One region of the Leisingera sp. ANG49 genome, then DNA from elsewhere that is predicted to be linked to it. Evidence: riboswitches for the same ligand, from Rfam matches in the RefSeq annotation. Region 1 holds a riboswitch; each other region holds the start of a gene.

Region 1 (5,293 bases):
ATATCCTGCATGAGAGCGACCGCATCCGCGATGCCGGCTTCAGCCAGCTCTATCAAATGCGGGAAAGCAGCAGCCTGGAGGAGAATGCAGACCAGCTCAGCGGTTTCCTGAATCTGCCCGGTGACAAGACCCGGCAGATTGCCGGGACCCATTATCTGTTTGCGGATTGAACGGGGGAAATACCCCCGAACAGTAAATCTTAGTCTTCCAGCGCGTTGATCATGTCTACGCGGGTGCCGTGACGGCCACCTTCGAACTCCGTGCCCAGGAAGGCATCAACGATTTCCAGCGCCAGCCCTTCGCCGACCACACGGGCGCCGATCGACAACATGTTGGCGTTGTTGTGGGCGCGGATCATCTTGGCCGAGAAGGTGTCGGAGCAGACGCCGCAGCGGATGCCCTTCACCTTGTTTGCTGCCATCATGATGCCCTGGCCGGTACCGCACAGGACGATGCCCAGCGCGCAATCGCCGGAGGCCACCAGCTGCGCCGCGGCGGCGCCGTGCTTAGGGTAGTGGGTGCTTTCCGGGGTCTGCGGGCCGATATCCTCGACCTCCCAGCCCTGCGCTTCGATATGGGCGGCAACGGCCTTGCGCAGTTCAATGGCGGCGTGGTCGCTGGAAAGGGCAATGCGTTTGCTGGCAGTCATGGTCTCGTGGTCCTGTGTCGCAACGGGGGATAAGAGGCTTGGCCCCGTGTTGACCAAGGGACGGGGGCGGCGTCAATCACTTTGTTGCCGCACGCCCGGACCGGCAGGAAACGGAGGGCCTGAAACAGGCCCTCCAATGGATCAGATTTCCACTTCGACGCGGCCGATCGGGTTGGAGCAGCAGGCCAGGATATACCCTGCCTCGATATCCTCCTCCGAGATGCCGCCGTTGTGGACCATATGCACGTCGCCCGCGGTCTTCTTGACCTTGCAGGTGCCGCAGATGCCGAAGGTGCAGCCCGACGGGATGTTGAGGCCCGACGCCTTGGCCACCGCCAGCACCGTATCGGTCTCGGTGCAGTTTGCGGTCACGCCCGACGCGGCAAAGGTGATCTCCGCGGCAGCGGTCTCTTCCGGAACCACATCGTCCAGCTCCGGCGCGTCTGCCTCGGTTTCCACCGGTGCGCCAAAGCTTTCCTGGTTGTAGTTCTCCATGTCGAAGCCGAGGCCGTTCAGCATGTCGCGCACGGCCTGCATGAACGGCTCCGGCCCGCAGCAGTAGACCTCCCGCTCCAGGTAATCGCCGGCGATCAGACCCAGCATGATCTGGTTCAGCTGGCCGCGGTAGCCGGTCCAGACCTGATAGGGATCGTCCTCTTCCACCACGAAGTTCAGCTTAATGCCCGGCACCCGCGAGGCCATGCTTTCCAGCTGCTGGCGCGCGATGATCTCGCTGGGCCGTTTGGCGCAATTGACGAAACAGACATCGGGCGACTGGCCGCGGTCGAACAGGTACTGGGTCATCGACAGGCTCGGCGTGATGCCGGAGCCTGCGGAGATGAACAGGAACTTGCCGTTCGGGCGCTTGGGCAGGGTGAACACGCCCGCCGGGCCGGACGCCTTGAGGAACATTCCGGGGCGCAGGTTGTCCAGCATCCAGCGGGTGCCGATGCTGTCGGCCTGAGCCTTCACCGTGACCGAAATCGACAACGGCCGCGACGGCGAGGAGCTGATGGTGTAGGTCCGCCAGACAGTCCCGCCCGGCACCGGCAGCTCCAGGGTCATGAACTGGCCCGGCTGGTATTTGAACCACGCGCCGGACGGCGCGCGGAAGCTGAAGGTGGCGGTGTTCGGCGCTTCCGGCACGACAGAGACGCATTCCAGCATCTCGTCGTCCTTCCACGCCAGGGTTTCGTCCAGCGTCTCGAAGTTGGCCTGCAGTCCCATCCGCTTACTCCGCCGCGATCAGGTGGCGGCCGGTCAGCGCGCGGGTCAGGTGCTCGGCATACCAGTTGGAGAACTGGATCACGCCGCTTTCCTGCACTTCCGAGTACGGGCCGGGCTCGTAAGCGGGCGAGTTGATGCCCTGCTGATTGTCCTCCACCACGATGCGGTCCTCGTCGTTGGTGGCAACCCACACCTCGGTCAGGCGCTTCAGGTCGTAATCCTGGCCCTCGACCGCATCCTTGTGCACCAGCCATTTGGTGGTGACTTCGGTCTCGGTCGGGCTGATCGGGGTCACCCGGAACACGATGGAGTGATCCGGCAGGAAGTGGTTCCAGGTGGTCGGGTAGTGGAATTTCAACAGCGTGCCCGCATCTGCAAATGGCACCCGGCCCAGCTTCTTGGCGACAGCCGCCTTGCCGTCCAGGGTATAGCTCTCAGCGCCCTCGTTCAGCGGCATCCGTGCCAGCCGATGTTGGCCGCGCCCATCGATAGTGAAGGCCGACGGGATGCCCGCCGCCTCGATCCTGTCGAAGTGCTTCCGCAGATGCGCCGGGGTCTCGCCGCCCTCGATACCGGTGACGGACGGATCCTCGGGGAAGGTCCGGCACAGAGACGGATGGTTGCCGCCGCAGTGATAGCACTCGCGGTTGTTCTCCCAAACCAGCTTCCAGTTGCCGTTCTCGATAATCGAGCTTTCATAGGCGACCTTGGCATTGCCCAGATCATGCGGCTCCAGATAGGGACGGGCCACATCAGCAAAGGCGTCGAAATCCGGCGCCTCATCCGCCAGGCAGATGTAGATCAGGCCCGCCAGGTCGCGGCAATGCACCGGCTTCAGCCCGTGTTTGGAGGCATCGAAGTCCGGCCCCATGTCACGCGCCCACAGCAGCGAGCCGTCCAGCTCATAGGTCCACTGGTGGTAGGGGCAGACCAGCTTTGGCGAGTTGCCCTTCTTGGCCTTGCAGACAACCGAACCGCGGTGGCGGCAGGCGTTGTGGAACGCACGCACCTCACCATCGGTGCCACGCACGATGATGACGTTGTAGGCGCCGACCTGATGGGTCACGAAATTGCCCGCCTTCGGGATCTCGCAGGCGGGAATGGCAAACAGCCACTCGCGGTAGAAGATCTGGCGCATGTCCAGATCCAGCACGCCCGGATCGGTGTAAAACGCCTGCTCCAGGGAATAGTTTTTCTGACGGGCCACCAGTTTGGCCAGAATTTCGCTGTCGTGAAGCATCTGCTTCTCTCCTTTGCCGCAACCCCGCGGCAGGTTGGCTTGGGTGCGGGCATGGGGAGAGAGATTGCAGGCCACGCGCCTGCAACCGCCCCGCCGCCACCCGCGGTTGACGTTTTCCTGGCAAGGCTGGTTTCCGGACTGTCCCGGGGCCGTTAGGCGGCGGGGCCTGGCACCTTCCCGAAGGATCTCCTTCAGTGGTCATTGCCATGCCTTGCCCGGGGTCACCGTTGCGGGGGCAGCGCCGGAGTTTCACCAGCTTCCCAATTCTCCGCCCCGAAGGGCGGCACCTTGCTGAGGCGGAAACTGCCCTAATCCCGGCGCAACGGCGAAGACAAATCCGACCCGCCAAAACCGGAAAAAGACATGCAGGTTTTCTGTACTGGCAGCGGAATCACATGCCGGAATCCCAAACCGGCATCCGCCGGTCTGTTTGCGGCAAGCGCTTAACTTTCACGCAGTTACGCAGGATTCACGCGCCCGAATCGATTCGCCGATGCCGCCGGGCGCCCATGAAAAAGGCCGCCCAACCGGCGGCCTTTGCTTACTTCGATTTCCAGGTGTCCAGCCAGCGCCGGAACCGGCCCTTGCGTTCGGCAATGGCGTCTCCCGCCGCATAGAGGCTGTCCTCGGCGCTTTCGATCATCGGGTCGATCCGCGCCTGCCGGAACCGGCGCCAGCGCACATAAATCGCCCACAGCAGCGCCGCCAGCAGCACCAGGAAAATGATCGAGAACCAGTTGGTGGGCTTGTCCTCCGGCCCCGCCACCGGCTTGATCGTCACCGCATTGGGAAAGATCGACAGGAACTCGTTGCGCCAGCCGTAATGCATCACCGCCACCCATTCCGGGTTCGCCTTGGTGGAGATGCTGTCATTGGCGTCCGTGTACAGGTTCGCGGTGTCGAACTTGAAATAGGGCGGCCAGTTCCAGCCGGTGTCCTCGTTGCGGTAGACCATGTTGCGGCCGTTGCCGCGCACCGCCTGGATGAACTGCACATCGCGGTTGATCAGCTCAGCCGACTGGTCATCCGGCTTGGACCAGAAGATGCGGGTCCAGTCGTTCAGCTCCTGCCGTTCCTCATAGGTGTTGACGATCCGCACCACGTCGTACTGCGGCAGCGTGTAATGCAGGAAGGCGCCGAACAGCACCCAGAAGGAAATCAGGAAAGCCCATTTGATGAAACGCATTGGGGTGGACCTCACATGAAGTTAATGACGTAGATCAGGAGCGCCAGCGCCCCCAGCGGGATGATATAGACCAACAGGATCAGCTTGCGCCGGAACGAACGGTCATATTGTTTCAGCCCCCGCTGGATGAAGGCCGCGCGGTCGCCGGTCAACCCCTTCTCTTTCCAGCGCCGTTTGAGCTTCAGCCGCCGCATCTCGCGCGAGTAGAGGGACACCGCGGCATAGACCACGGTCAGGACCACCAGCAGGATCAGGACAAGGCGGATAAAACCGAACATTACATCTTCCCCCGGCAAGTGCTTCCCAACAGAGGTTCACGTCCGGCACCGAGGGTGGGCGTTTCACGCCCGCCGTCGTGCTGAAAGCACGCCTCCGGCGTGACGGGGGCGGGGACGGGCGTGAACCGGACCGCAAGCGGTCCGGGGAAGGTCAGCAGCAAGCCACAGCTTTTCATCTCAACGCCCCCTCACCCGGTTCACAGCCCCCCAGGGGCCGACCCGGTCGACAATCCCCTTGCGCCGGTTCCGCGGCAGCCTGGGCATCCGCCCCTCCATATCCGGCTCGTGCCCGAACAAAGCCTCGCGCGCGCCGGCCTTGTCCACCGCATATTCCCGCGCCAGGAACTCCGCCGCATAGGCCTTCTTGGTCTCCGGCCAGCCCCGGTACTGGCGGTAGAACTCTTCCTTGTGGCAGATGAACATCTGGCGGAAATCATGCGGGCACAGCTCCGCCAGCAGCATGTTGACCAGATCGCGGCAGGCCGTGTCCGAGGCCCGCAGGGAATAGAAGTAGGCCGGATGGTCCGAGGTGATCCGCGGCCACTTGCCGCCGCCCTCGGCCCAGCGCACCAGCGCCGCCAGCCCCTCGAACTCCTCCGGCAGTTCCTCCGCATGCCGCGCCGCCAGCCGCCGCAGGTCTGACCGCGACAGGCCGGTCAGGTCCCGGCCCTTTTCCGTCAGTACCGAAACCGCCAGGAACCCCATCTTCTGCC
Region 2 (5,293 bases), on a different contig from region 1:
CTGCGCCCCGTGCAGGCGCAGGGGCTGGACAACTTCGTCTCCTACTTCTCGACGCCTGCGCTGTTCAACTCGATCAAGAACTCGCTGTGGATCGCGGTCCTCAGTACCGTTGTCACCGTCTCGCTTGCCTTCTGGTTCGCCTACGCGCTGAACCGCAGCTGCATGAAATACAAGGGCGTGTTCCGGCTGATCGCCATGGCGCCGATCCTGGTGCCGTCGCTGCTGCCCGGTATCGCGCTGGTCTACCTGTTCGGCAACCAGGGCATGATCAAGGAGCTCTTGTTCGGCGCCAGCATTTACGGCCCCATCGGCATCGTGATCGGCTCGGTCTTCTTTACTTTCCCGCATGCCTTCATCATCATCTCAACCGCGCTGGCGATCTCTGACGCCCGCCTGTACGAGGCCGCCGCCAGCCTGCGCTCCACCCCCTGGCGCACCTTCTGGACCGTCACGGTGCCGGGCGCGCGGTATGGCCTGATCTCGGCGGCCTTCGTGGTCTTCAATCTGGTGATCACTGACTTCGGCCTGCCCAAGGTGATCGGCGGCCAGTTCAACGTGCTGGCAGTGGACATCTACAAGCAGGTGATTGGCCAGCAGAACTTTGAAATGGGCGCGGTGGTCTCGGTGGTGCTGGTGATCCCGGCGATCCTCGCCTTTGCCATCGACCGCATGGTGCAGTCCAAGCAGGTGGCTCTGCTGTCGGCCCGCTCGGTGCCTTATGAGCCGCAGCCGAACAAGAAGATGGACCGGATTTTCTTTGCCTATTGCACCCTGATCGGCATTTTCATCGCCGGGCTGCTGGCGGTCTGCCAGTTCGCGGCGCTGATCAAGTTCTGGCCCTACGACCTGAGCCTCAGCCTCAACAACTACCAGTTCGACAGGATGGATGGCGGCGGCTGGGGATCCTATATGAACTCGATCAAGCTGGCGCTGATGACGGCTGTGGCCGGCACCGCGGTCGTGTTCTTCGGCGCCTATCTGGTCGAGAAATCCAAGGGCTTCCGCACCGGGCGCGCCATCTTCCAGATGTTTGCGATGCTGCCGATGGCAATCCCGGGCATGGTGCTGGGGCTGGCATACATCTTTTTCTTCAACAACCCCGCCAATCCGCTCAATGCGATCTACGGCACCATGGCGATCCTGGTGGTCTGCACCGTCACCCACTTCTACACGGTGTCGCATCTGACAGCGGTCACCGCCCTCAAGCAGATGGACCGGGAGTTTGAATCGGTTGCCGCTTCGCTCAAGCAGCCCACGATGAAGCTGTTTGCCCGCGTCACGGTGCCGGTCTGCCTGCCTGCGGTGCTGGACATCTCGATCTACCTTTTCGTCAACGCGATGACGACGGTGTCGGCGGTGGTGTTCCTCTATTCGCCCAAGACCACGCTGGCGTCGATTGCGGTGCTGAACATGGATGATGCAGGCGACATCGCCCCGGCGGCGGCGATGGGGATGATGATCTTCTACACCAACGCGCTGGCGCGGATCATCCACTTGCTGGCCACCCGCGGCATCCTGCGCCGCACCCAGGCCTGGCGCAGCCGCTGACCGCGGTTTCCGCCGGGCAGTCTTAAGGCGCAGTCGTTGCCTCCGGCTCCATCGCGGCCGCAACGCAGGAGCTGAGCGGCGGCGCTGCGGAGCCGGGCGGCTGACCGGTTCCGCAGCGGGGGCGCGGGAGGCGGCGGTGCCTTCCGCCGCAGCAAACAGGCGCAGTTCTCTCCTGGGTTCTGAAGGCCCCCGCAGCGGGCGGGGGCCGCACAGCCAGGATTGAAGTTTTCCGGAAACCGCTGAAGTTTTTCTTGCCGCAACGGAAGTGATGCGCTACGCGCGCTTTACCGGTCCCGCAAGGGCTAAGAGGGAATCCGCGGTGCCAGCCGGCGCCAAACGGAACTGCCCCCGCAACTGTAGGCGGCGAGTGCTGTGCCATGATGTCACTGGATCCACGCGGTCCGGGAAGACGGCGCAGGCAATGACCCGCCAGTCAGGAGACCTGCCGGTGAAAAACTGAAGCACACCGGACGGGGTTGTCCGGGGAGGTTGCCGGCAAGATGCGCCGCCGCTGTCCGGTGCCGCAAAATGGGGCCAGATACCCAGCCTTGCCGGTCAATGCCCTTTCACCCGTTCTCCGGTCATTGACATATGGAGATCGAAGACCATGTTCCTGCGTTCCGGCCTGATGGGCCTTTCCTTCGTTGCGGCCGCTCAGGCTGCTGCCGCCAGCGAGAGTTTTCCGCTGACCATTCAAAACTGCGGCGAGACCGTCACCTTCGAGGCACCGGTTGCGTCTTCCGTGACCGTTGGCCAGGCCGCCACTGAGGTGCTCTATGCGCTGGGCCTGGGTGACAAGGTGCTGGGCACCTCGGTCTGGTTCAACGACGTGCTGCCCGAATATGCCGAGCTGAACGACAAGGTCGAACGCCTGGCCGACAACGACCCCAGCTTTGAAAGCGTGGTGGCCAAGCGCCCCGGCCTGGTGACAGCTCAGTACGAATGGCATGTCGGCCCCGAAGGCGTGGTCGCCAAGCGGGAGCAGTTCCACGACCTCGGCATCCCGACCTATGTGATGCCCGCTGACTGCGTCGGCAAGGACAACACCACCGGCGGCGACGGCACCCGCACCCGGATGTTCACCACCGACAGCCTCTATCAAGGCATCGAGGAACTGGCCGCGATCTTCGGCGAGGCTGAGAAGGGCGCTGAGCTGGTTGCCGACTACAAGGCGCGCGAGGCCGCAGCTGTTGCCAAGGCACAGGAAGTTGCGCTGGAGGATGCCTCCGCGGTGTTCTGGTTCTCTTCGCCTGAAATGGAAAGCGATCCGTTCGTGGCCGGCCAGAAGGGCGCCCCGGGCTACATGATGCAGCAGCTGGGCCTGAAGAACGTCATCGAAACCGACGAGGAATGGCCGACCGTTGGCTGGGAAACCATCGCCAAGGCCAACCCGACGGTGATCGTGATTGCCCGCATGGACCGCCGCCGCTTTGCCGCTGACGACTACGAGAAGAAACTGGAGTTCCTGCGCACCGATCCGGTCGCCAGCCAGATGGACGCGGTGAAGAACGACCGTATCGTGGTGATGGACGCCCAGGCGATGGACGCCACCATCCGCGCCATCCCGGCGCTGGAGGATCTGGCCGCTGAGCTCAGCGCGATCGGCAACGGCGAATGAGCGCAGCCGCCGCAGTCGCATGGCAGGGCTTCCGGGGCGCTTGCCTGGCCCTGCCGGTGCTGGCCGCGGCGGTTCTGGCAGGCGCAATGATCGGGGAGACCGCGCTTGCGCCCGACCTTGTCCTGTCGGTTCTGGCCAACAAGCTGGCCGGGGCAGGCCTGCCGGTGGATCCGGTGGACCAGGGCATCATCTGGAGCTACCGGCTGCCGCGGGCGCTGGTGGCTGCGGCCTGCGGGGCGGCGCTGGCGGTGGCCGGGGTGGTGCTGCAGGCCTTGCTGCGCAATGCGCTGGCAGACCCCTATATCCTTGGCATTTCCGCCGGCGCCTCGACCGGGGCGGTGGCTGTCACCATTGCCGGCCTCGGCGGCGGCGCCCTGTCGCTGTCCTTCGGCGCCTTCAACGGGGCGCTTCTGGCGTTTGGCTTTGTCGCCATTCTGGCCCGCGCGGCCGGGGCAGGGGGCAGCCGCGCCGCAGCGGCGCAGATCGTGCTGGCGGGCATTGCCGGCTCGCAGCTGTTCAATGCGCTGACCGCTTTCATTATCGCCAAATCCGCCAACGCGGATCAGGCCCGCGGCATTATGTTCTGGCTGATGGGCAACCTCAGCGGCGTGCGCTGGCCGGACGTGTGGCTGGCGGTGCCGCTGGCCTTGGCGGGCTGGATGATCTGCCGGTTTCACGCGCGCGCCCTGGACGCCTTCACCTTTGGCAGCGACTCCGCGGCCTCGCTCGGCATCCCGGTCCGCCGGGTTCAGGTGGTGCTGATCTTTGCCACTGCCCTCACCACCGCGGTGATGGTGTCGATCGTCGGCTCGATCGGCTTTGTCGGCCTAGTGATCCCCCATGCGGCGCGGTTCCTGGTCGGCCCGGGACACCGCAGGCTGATGCCGGCCGCTGCGCTCACCGGTGCCGTGTTCCTGATCGCTGCCGACATCGTCTCCCGCATCATCATCCCAGGCCAGGTGCTGCCCATCGGGGTGGTCACCGCCCTGATCGGGGCGCCGTCCTTTGCGGTGATCCTGGTGCGCGGGCAAAGGACTGCGAGATGAGGATCGAAGCCCGCAACCTGTCTTTCTCCGTGCGCGGCAAAACCCTGCTGCAGGACGTGTCGCTGGCGGTGCAGCCGGGTGAGACGCTGGCGCTGGTCGGCCCGAACGGCTCTGGCAAATCAACCCTGATGCGGCTGCTGTCGGGCCTGGCCAAACCCTCGCATGGCGAAGTGCTGCTGGCGGACCAACCGCTGGCCCGGCTGACCCGCCGGGAGATCGCCCAGCGGATCGCCATTGTCGAACAGCAGGCCGACACGGCTGAGCGCATCACCGCACGGTCCGTCGTCGAGCTGGGCCGCACCCCCTGGCTGTCGGCGCTGAAACCCTGGAGCAGCGAAGACACCCAGCTGGTGGACAAGGCGCTGCATACGGTGGAAATGGGGGGCTTCGCGCGCCGCGAATGGGCCACTCTGTCCGGCGGCGAACGGCAGCGGCTGCACATTGCCCGTGCCCTCGCGCAACGGCCGGGGCTTCTGCTGCTGGATGAGCCGACAAACCATCTGGACATCCACCACCAGCTGTCGATCCTGAACTGCATCCGGAACCTGCAGGTGACAACCGTGGTGGCCCTGCATGACCTGAACCAGGCCCTGACCTGCGACCGTGTGGCGGTGCTGTCGCACGGGCGCCTGGTGGCCATTGGCGCGCCCGGGGAGGCGCTGGATCCGGAAACGGTGTCCGGGATCTTCGGGATCAAGGCCCGCTGGGTCCGGGACGGCGAGGGCGCGGATCCCTTCCTGTCCTTTCAATTGACCTGAGAGGCCATCTGCACGGGTGCCCCGGCCATGCTGCGCCGTGCCGGAGGTTTTCAGCCTGGCACGCCTGACAGATTGCAGGACTGTATGAAGGCGCAGCACTCCTCGGTCAGCGCGGCAAAGCGGGAGCGTTCGCGCTGATACAGGTAGACCGCCCGCTTGTCGGGCAGGTCGGCAATCGGGCGGAAGGCGGTTGCCTCCGGCATGAACCGGGCAACCGTCTGCGGCAGCACGGTGACCCATTTACCGGTCCGGACCATGGTGATCAGCGAATGGGTGTTGTGGATCGTCACATCCGCATTGCTGCTCGCTTCAACAAAGCGTTC
Region 3 (5,293 bases), on a different contig from region 1:
CCGGGTGCGCCAGATTGTCCTCGCTGCGCGAGGCGCGCGGATAGGGTGAGGTGCCGATCAGCAGTTCGGGCGCCGTCATCGCCAGCAGTTCCAGCGGCATATGACCGGAGTGCGCATAGCCCAGCTCATCCGCGATATTGCGCAGCCCTGCCGCGCGCAGGATCTGGCCCGCCAGTGTCATGTCGCCGGAGGTGAAGCCGTTGGCAGCATAGAGCGCGGCGCGCGGTGCCTCCGGCCCGGCTTGCTCAAGCGTTGCCAGCCGCTGGTCGTAGTCTGCCAGCAGTGCGCGGGCCGCCTCTTCGCGATCCAGAACCTGACCCATCTGCAGGATACGCGCGCGCACGTCCAGCAGCGAGCTGGCGGGCTGGAACACCACCACCGGCACGCCAAGACGGCGCAGCATATCCGTGGTGGCCGGTGTCGAATAGGCGCCGGCAATCACTAGGTCGGGCTGCAGCAAATAGATCTCTTCGGCCAGCCCGTGGTTGACGGGATAGGCCAGGGCGTTTTCCGCCATGGCCGAGGCGCGTGTATCCCGCGCGATGTAAGAAACCGAGGCCAGCTGCCCGGGCGCCGCAAGCAGCATCGCCAGCTGGTCGGTGCACAGGTTCATCGACACCACGCGTGACGGCCCGGCAAAGGCGCCGGTGGCGGCCCACAAAAGGGCCAGGGCTATACCGGGCAGCTTGCGCATGGGTCAGAACGAGGCCCGTACGCCGATATAAGCGGCGCGGCCGCGCTTGGCGTAGCCCCAGACGTCGGCGTAGTCCTCGTCGAACAGGTTGGTGACACGCCCGGTCAGCACGACGTTGTCCGTCAGCTCATACTGAGCAGCCGCATCAACGGTGGTGTAATCCGGCAGCTCAGCTGTGGCAAAGGAGCCAAAGAACTGGCTGTCCCAATTGCCTGCCACATGCCGGATGTCCGCGGTAACGGAGCCGCGGCCATTGAAAGTATCCAGTGTGGCGCTCAACAGAAGCTCGTGCTCCGGGCGGCGGATCTCAACCGAACCATTGGGGTTCGTGGCGTCCAGATAGGTGTAGGATAGACGCAGATCTAGGTATTCGGTGGCTTCGAGGCTCGCTGCCAGCTCAACGCCTTTGCGATCACTGTCACCGGCTTGGTTGCGGTAGGAGAACGTGGTTGCGTTCACCATGTAGCTCTCGATCTCGCCTGTCAGCGTCTCGTCGAAATAGGTCACATCAACCAGGCCGCGCCCTTGCAGGAACGGCACCTCAACCCCGAAATCGAAGCTGCGGTTTTCCTCCGGCTGCAAGTTCGGATTGCCGAGGTAGGTGGTGGAGCCGAATGTGCTGTTGGCAAACAGCTCAAAGTAAGAGGGATTCACGATACCGGTTCCAGCCGAGCTGTGCAGGCGCACCCCGCTGCCAGAAAAAGTATAGGAGACACTGGCGGTCCAGCTGGTGACGTCTTCGAAAACGCTGTTGTTGTCGTGGCGCACCCCGAGCTGCAGGTCCAGGCCGTTGGCAAAGCTGCCACGGTATTCCAGGGCAATCGAATTGGTTTCGCGCGCAAAGGCCGGGTTGGAGCTGCTGGAGTCCTCTTCCCATTCCAGCATCGCGTTCAGAAGGTGGCCTGCTTGATCCGCCAATTGCCCGTCCAGGCCGAAGCTCAGCAGGTACTTTGCTGCTTCTGTCTTGGTCTCGGTCGGGGTGCCGCCATTGAAGGACCGGTCAAAGTCAGTGCGTTCGATTGACAGGCGGTGTTTCAGGCGGCCGCCCAATGTGTCCAGTTCAGCAAAGACCTGAGCCAGTTGCTCATCCCGGTCACTGAATTGCGTCGGATCATCAACGACATAGCTGGCCGCATCCGTTGCGGTGAAGGAGGTGCGGTCGCTGTCATAGCGTTCATCCGACGTGCGGAAGTTGAAGCCAAGTTTCAGCCGGTCGGTGACCAGGTAGTCGCCTTTCAATTGCAGTGTATTGCGGCGGATGCCGTCCTCTTCGCCGCCATCGCCCGAGGTGTCATAGCCGTCGTCATTGTCATGGGCGAAGCTGAAGGCGATGCCGCCGCGCTCGGTCCGCGACGAAACCCGTGCCGAGGCCCGGTAGCCGTCGGACCCCGCTTCCGCGCTGCCGCCGTAATCCGTGCCGATGCCGCCGGACTTGGTGATGATGTTGATCACACCGGCCGAAGCGTTGGAGCCGTAGAACACCGATTGCGGGCCGCGCAGGACTTCGATTCGCTCGATATTGGCCGTGTCCAGGCCGGACAGAATGTACTCGCTATCTCCGGCGGCGGCCTCAACGCCATCAATCAGGATCAGCGTGTGATTGGCTTCGCCGCCGCGAATGCGGACTTGGGTGAAGCTGTCGCCGGAGCCGCTCACCATCAGGCCGGGCACCGAACGCAGCGCGTCCTGGACGGTGGTGATGCCGCGATCTTCGATCTCCTCGCTGGTCAGGACCGAGACGGAGCGGCCGTACTTCTGGGCCTCGACCGGCGTAAAGCCGCCGGAGACGATGATCTCCCCCAGATCGGTGACCTCGTCATCCTGGGCGGTTGCGATTACAGGGGCGGCGGCCAGGGCCGCGGCCAGGGACAGGCTTGCCTTGCGCATATTCCATTCCTCCCGGCCCGCGCAGCAAGCACAGGCCAAGCGGCTGCCCATGCCGGGCAGCATGTTCAAAATTTTGGTCTTTGGAAGGCATTGCCCCCGCAGACGGTGAAAACTGCCACCACTACGGAAGTCCGTTGTCCTTGGCGCGCCCCGCACCCGGACAGGGTGATCATCCTGGCAGGTCTCCTGACTCGCGGGTCGAGGCTTTGCTGCGCCTTCCCGCCCCTTAGGGCAGTGGCATATCGCAGCATTGCTCTCCGCTCACAGTTGCGGGGGCAGTCACGGATTCGGCGCCTGTTGGCTACACCTCACCGTGTTCCCTTTTAACCGGGTGGTCTCCCAGCCGGACCAGAATGGCCGCGACTTAGGCAAACTGAACTTATTCTGTCAAGCGGGAGAATTCGCCACCTGTGTAGAAATGGTCCAGGGCTGGCATCCATACCGCCAAAGCCGCTTTGCCATGTTTTGTGTGATGACGATTGATAAAGCACTCAACAAGTTGCGAAAGGCAGCGGCCATTGCTTGGTCCTTTGATCGAAACATGCCCGTCTGTTGATCAGCGCAGCGCAGCCGCAGCCAAAATCTTCCACGCCAAACCCGCTGATGTCCTGAATACGATTCTCTTGACTCGGAAATTCCGTTTTGCCATTCAGCCAAGGTGACCGGTTCCGCGAGTGTTTCAATGCGCAGCGGAAGAAATAGGGAACACGGTGCGGCGTACCCAAAAGGGACCAAATCCGTGACTGCCCCCGCAACTGTGAGCGGTGAGTGACGCTGAGAACGCCACTGGGAACATCCCCGGGAAGGCCAGCCGAACCAGGACCCGCGAGTCAGGAGACCTGCCGGACGCGAGGACTGAAGCTCCGCTTGCGGGGGTTCTGCCCTTTTCCACCGGACGCCGGGGTGCGCGTCTGGCGCGTGTGCCGTTCAGGCGTTTCCGTGCCGCTACTCCCCGTTGTTCATTCCTGATTGCAGGTGTGCCTGCGTCGTCGAATGAGGACGAAATGAAACTGAACTATCTGGCCGCAGCCCTGGCCGTTTCCCTGCCGGCCGCCGCGTCGGCGCATTTCCAGCTGAACTACACCGAAAGCGCGCTGATCGAGAAGCCCGGTGACGTGCCGATGGGCCTGGTCTTCTGGCATCCGATGGCCAATGGCCACGCCATGGACATGGGCACGCCGGAAGAATTCTTCATGATCCACAAGGGCGAAAAAACCGACCTGTCGGACCGCCTGGAGCCCGCCACCTTCAAGGGCGCTGAGAACGAAGCTTCGGCCTACAAGGCGTCCGTACCGGTGAAACGCTCCGGCGACTATGTCGTGGTGACCGTGCCCTCGCCCTATTACGAGGAAAGCGAAGACATTTACATCCAGCAGATTTCCAAGGTCGTGCTGAACCGCAACACGCTGCCCACCGACTGGGACCAGCCGGTTGGCCTGGCCACCGAGATCCTGCCGCTGAACAAGCCCTACAACGTGATCGTCGGCTCCACCTTCTCCGGCCAGGTTCTGGCAGACGGCAAGCCGGTTCCCGGTGCTGAAATCGAAGTCGAATTCATGGCGGCTGAACCGGACCTGGAGAAATTCTCCACCACCAGCCCCTCCGTGGGTGAAATGCCGGGCGGCGCGATTGTTGCCATCGCCGACCAGAACGGCGTGTTCTCCTTCGGCATTCCGAAGGCAGGCTACTGGGGCTTTGCGGCCTTGGGTTCCGGTCCGGCGACCGAGCACGAAGGCAAGGAACTCAGCCAGGATGCTGTGCTGTGGATCCGCGCTGAAGAGCTGAAGTGAAAGTAGACCGATGCATATCGTAGACGGCGCACTGTCGAACCCGGTTGTGATCGGCGGCGCGGTTGCCGCCGTCGGCGGTATTGCCATGGGTCTGCGCAGCCTGCCGCTGGAGCGAATTCCGGCGGCGGGGGTTCTGTCGGCCAGTTTTTTTGTGGCCTCGCTGATCCATGTCCCGATCGGCCCCAGTTCGGTTCACCTGATCCTGAACGGGCTGGCGGGGCTTGTCTTGGGCTGGGCCGCGTTTCCGGCCCTGTTTGTCGGCCTGCTGCTGCAAGCGGTGTTCTTTGGCTTTGGCGGACTGACTGTCCTGGGTGTTAACGCCGTCAATATCGCATTGCCTGCAGTTCTCGTTGGGCTGATGTTCCGGCCGCTGGTGGCGCGTGGCTCTCCCCTGCAAGGAGCGATCTGGGGCGGCATCGGCGGCGGCGCAGCGATTGCTGCCACGACCCTCGCTGTCGCGGTTTCGCTGATGCTGTCAGGCGATGAATTCATCCTGGCAGCCAAGCTTGTGTTTTTCTCCCACATCCCGGTGATGGTCATCGAAGCGCTGCTGACCGGCGCCGCCATTTTCCTGGCCCGGCGGGTCAAGCCCGAGCTGTTTGTTGACACGAAAGGAAGCTTGGCATGATCCGCTCCTGCGTTTTGATCCTCGCCTTGCTGGCGCCGCTGCCGGCATTGGCGCACAATGTGATTTCCTCTGTGTTTCCCTCGGGATCGGACATTGAGGGCGAGGTTGGCTTTTCCAATGGTGAAATGGCACCGGACTTGCTGATCGAGGTTTTTGACCAAGCTGGCGGCAAACTGGGCGAAACCAGGACAGACACCGACGGGTTCTTTCTGTTCACCCCGTCTGAACCAGTGACGCATATCTTTCGCGGCGACCTTGGCGCCGGCCATGTCGCCGAGGCAATCATGGACGCCT

The links. Region 1 has a riboswitch for cobalamin ahead of AC58NV_RS11860 (aromatic ring-hydroxylating oxygenase subunit alpha). Riboswitches for the same ligand answer to the same signal wherever they lie in the genome.
Region 2: it holds a riboswitch for cobalamin, as region 1 does, so the genes downstream of both, AC58NV_RS09655 (ABC transporter substrate-binding protein) here and AC58NV_RS11860 (aromatic ring-hydroxylating oxygenase subunit alpha) in region 1, are expected to answer to the same signal.
Region 3: it holds a riboswitch for cobalamin, as region 1 does, so the genes downstream of both, AC58NV_RS21095 (TonB-dependent receptor plug domain-containing protein) here and AC58NV_RS11860 (aromatic ring-hydroxylating oxygenase subunit alpha) in region 1, are expected to answer to the same signal.

The regions. Positions count from the first base shown of each region.
Region 1 is NZ_JCATZN010000003.1:301,403-306,695, forward strand. Features, by position in the region: gene AC58NV_RS11845 (DUF5928 domain-containing protein) at 1-170, shown strand, start outside; gene rpiB (ribose 5-phosphate isomerase B) at 200-649, opposite strand; gene AC58NV_RS11855 (FAD-binding oxidoreductase) at 791-1,876, opposite strand; gene AC58NV_RS11860 (aromatic ring-hydroxylating oxygenase subunit alpha) at 1,881-3,116, opposite strand; cobalamin riboswitch at 3,224-3,422, opposite strand; gene AC58NV_RS11865 (DUF1523 family protein) at 3,658-4,302, opposite strand; gene AC58NV_RS11870 (hypothetical protein) at 4,314-4,580, opposite strand; gene AC58NV_RS11875 (DUF6638 family protein) at 4,758-5,293, opposite strand, start outside.
Region 2 is NZ_JCATZN010000002.1:675,448-680,740, forward strand. Features, by position in the region: gene AC58NV_RS09650 (putative 2-aminoethylphosphonate ABC transporter permease subunit) at 1-1,548, shown strand, start outside; cobalamin riboswitch at 1,820-2,012, shown strand; gene AC58NV_RS09655 (ABC transporter substrate-binding protein) at 2,156-3,166, shown strand; gene AC58NV_RS09660 (FecCD family ABC transporter permease) at 3,163-4,212, shown strand; gene AC58NV_RS09665 (ABC transporter ATP-binding protein) at 4,209-4,970, shown strand; gene AC58NV_RS09670 (LysR family transcriptional regulator) at 5,021-5,293, opposite strand, start outside.
Region 3 is NZ_JCATZN010000009.1:91,239-96,531, forward strand. Features, by position in the region: gene AC58NV_RS21090 (ABC transporter substrate-binding protein) at 1-694, opposite strand, end outside; gene AC58NV_RS21095 (TonB-dependent receptor plug domain-containing protein) at 698-2,581, opposite strand; cobalamin riboswitch at 2,741-2,949, opposite strand; cobalamin riboswitch at 3,228-3,442, shown strand; gene AC58NV_RS21100 (DUF4198 domain-containing protein) at 3,586-4,371, shown strand; gene cbiM (cobalt transporter CbiM) at 4,382-4,999, shown strand; gene AC58NV_RS21110 (NikL family nickel/cobalt ECF transporter subunit) at 4,996-5,293, shown strand, end outside.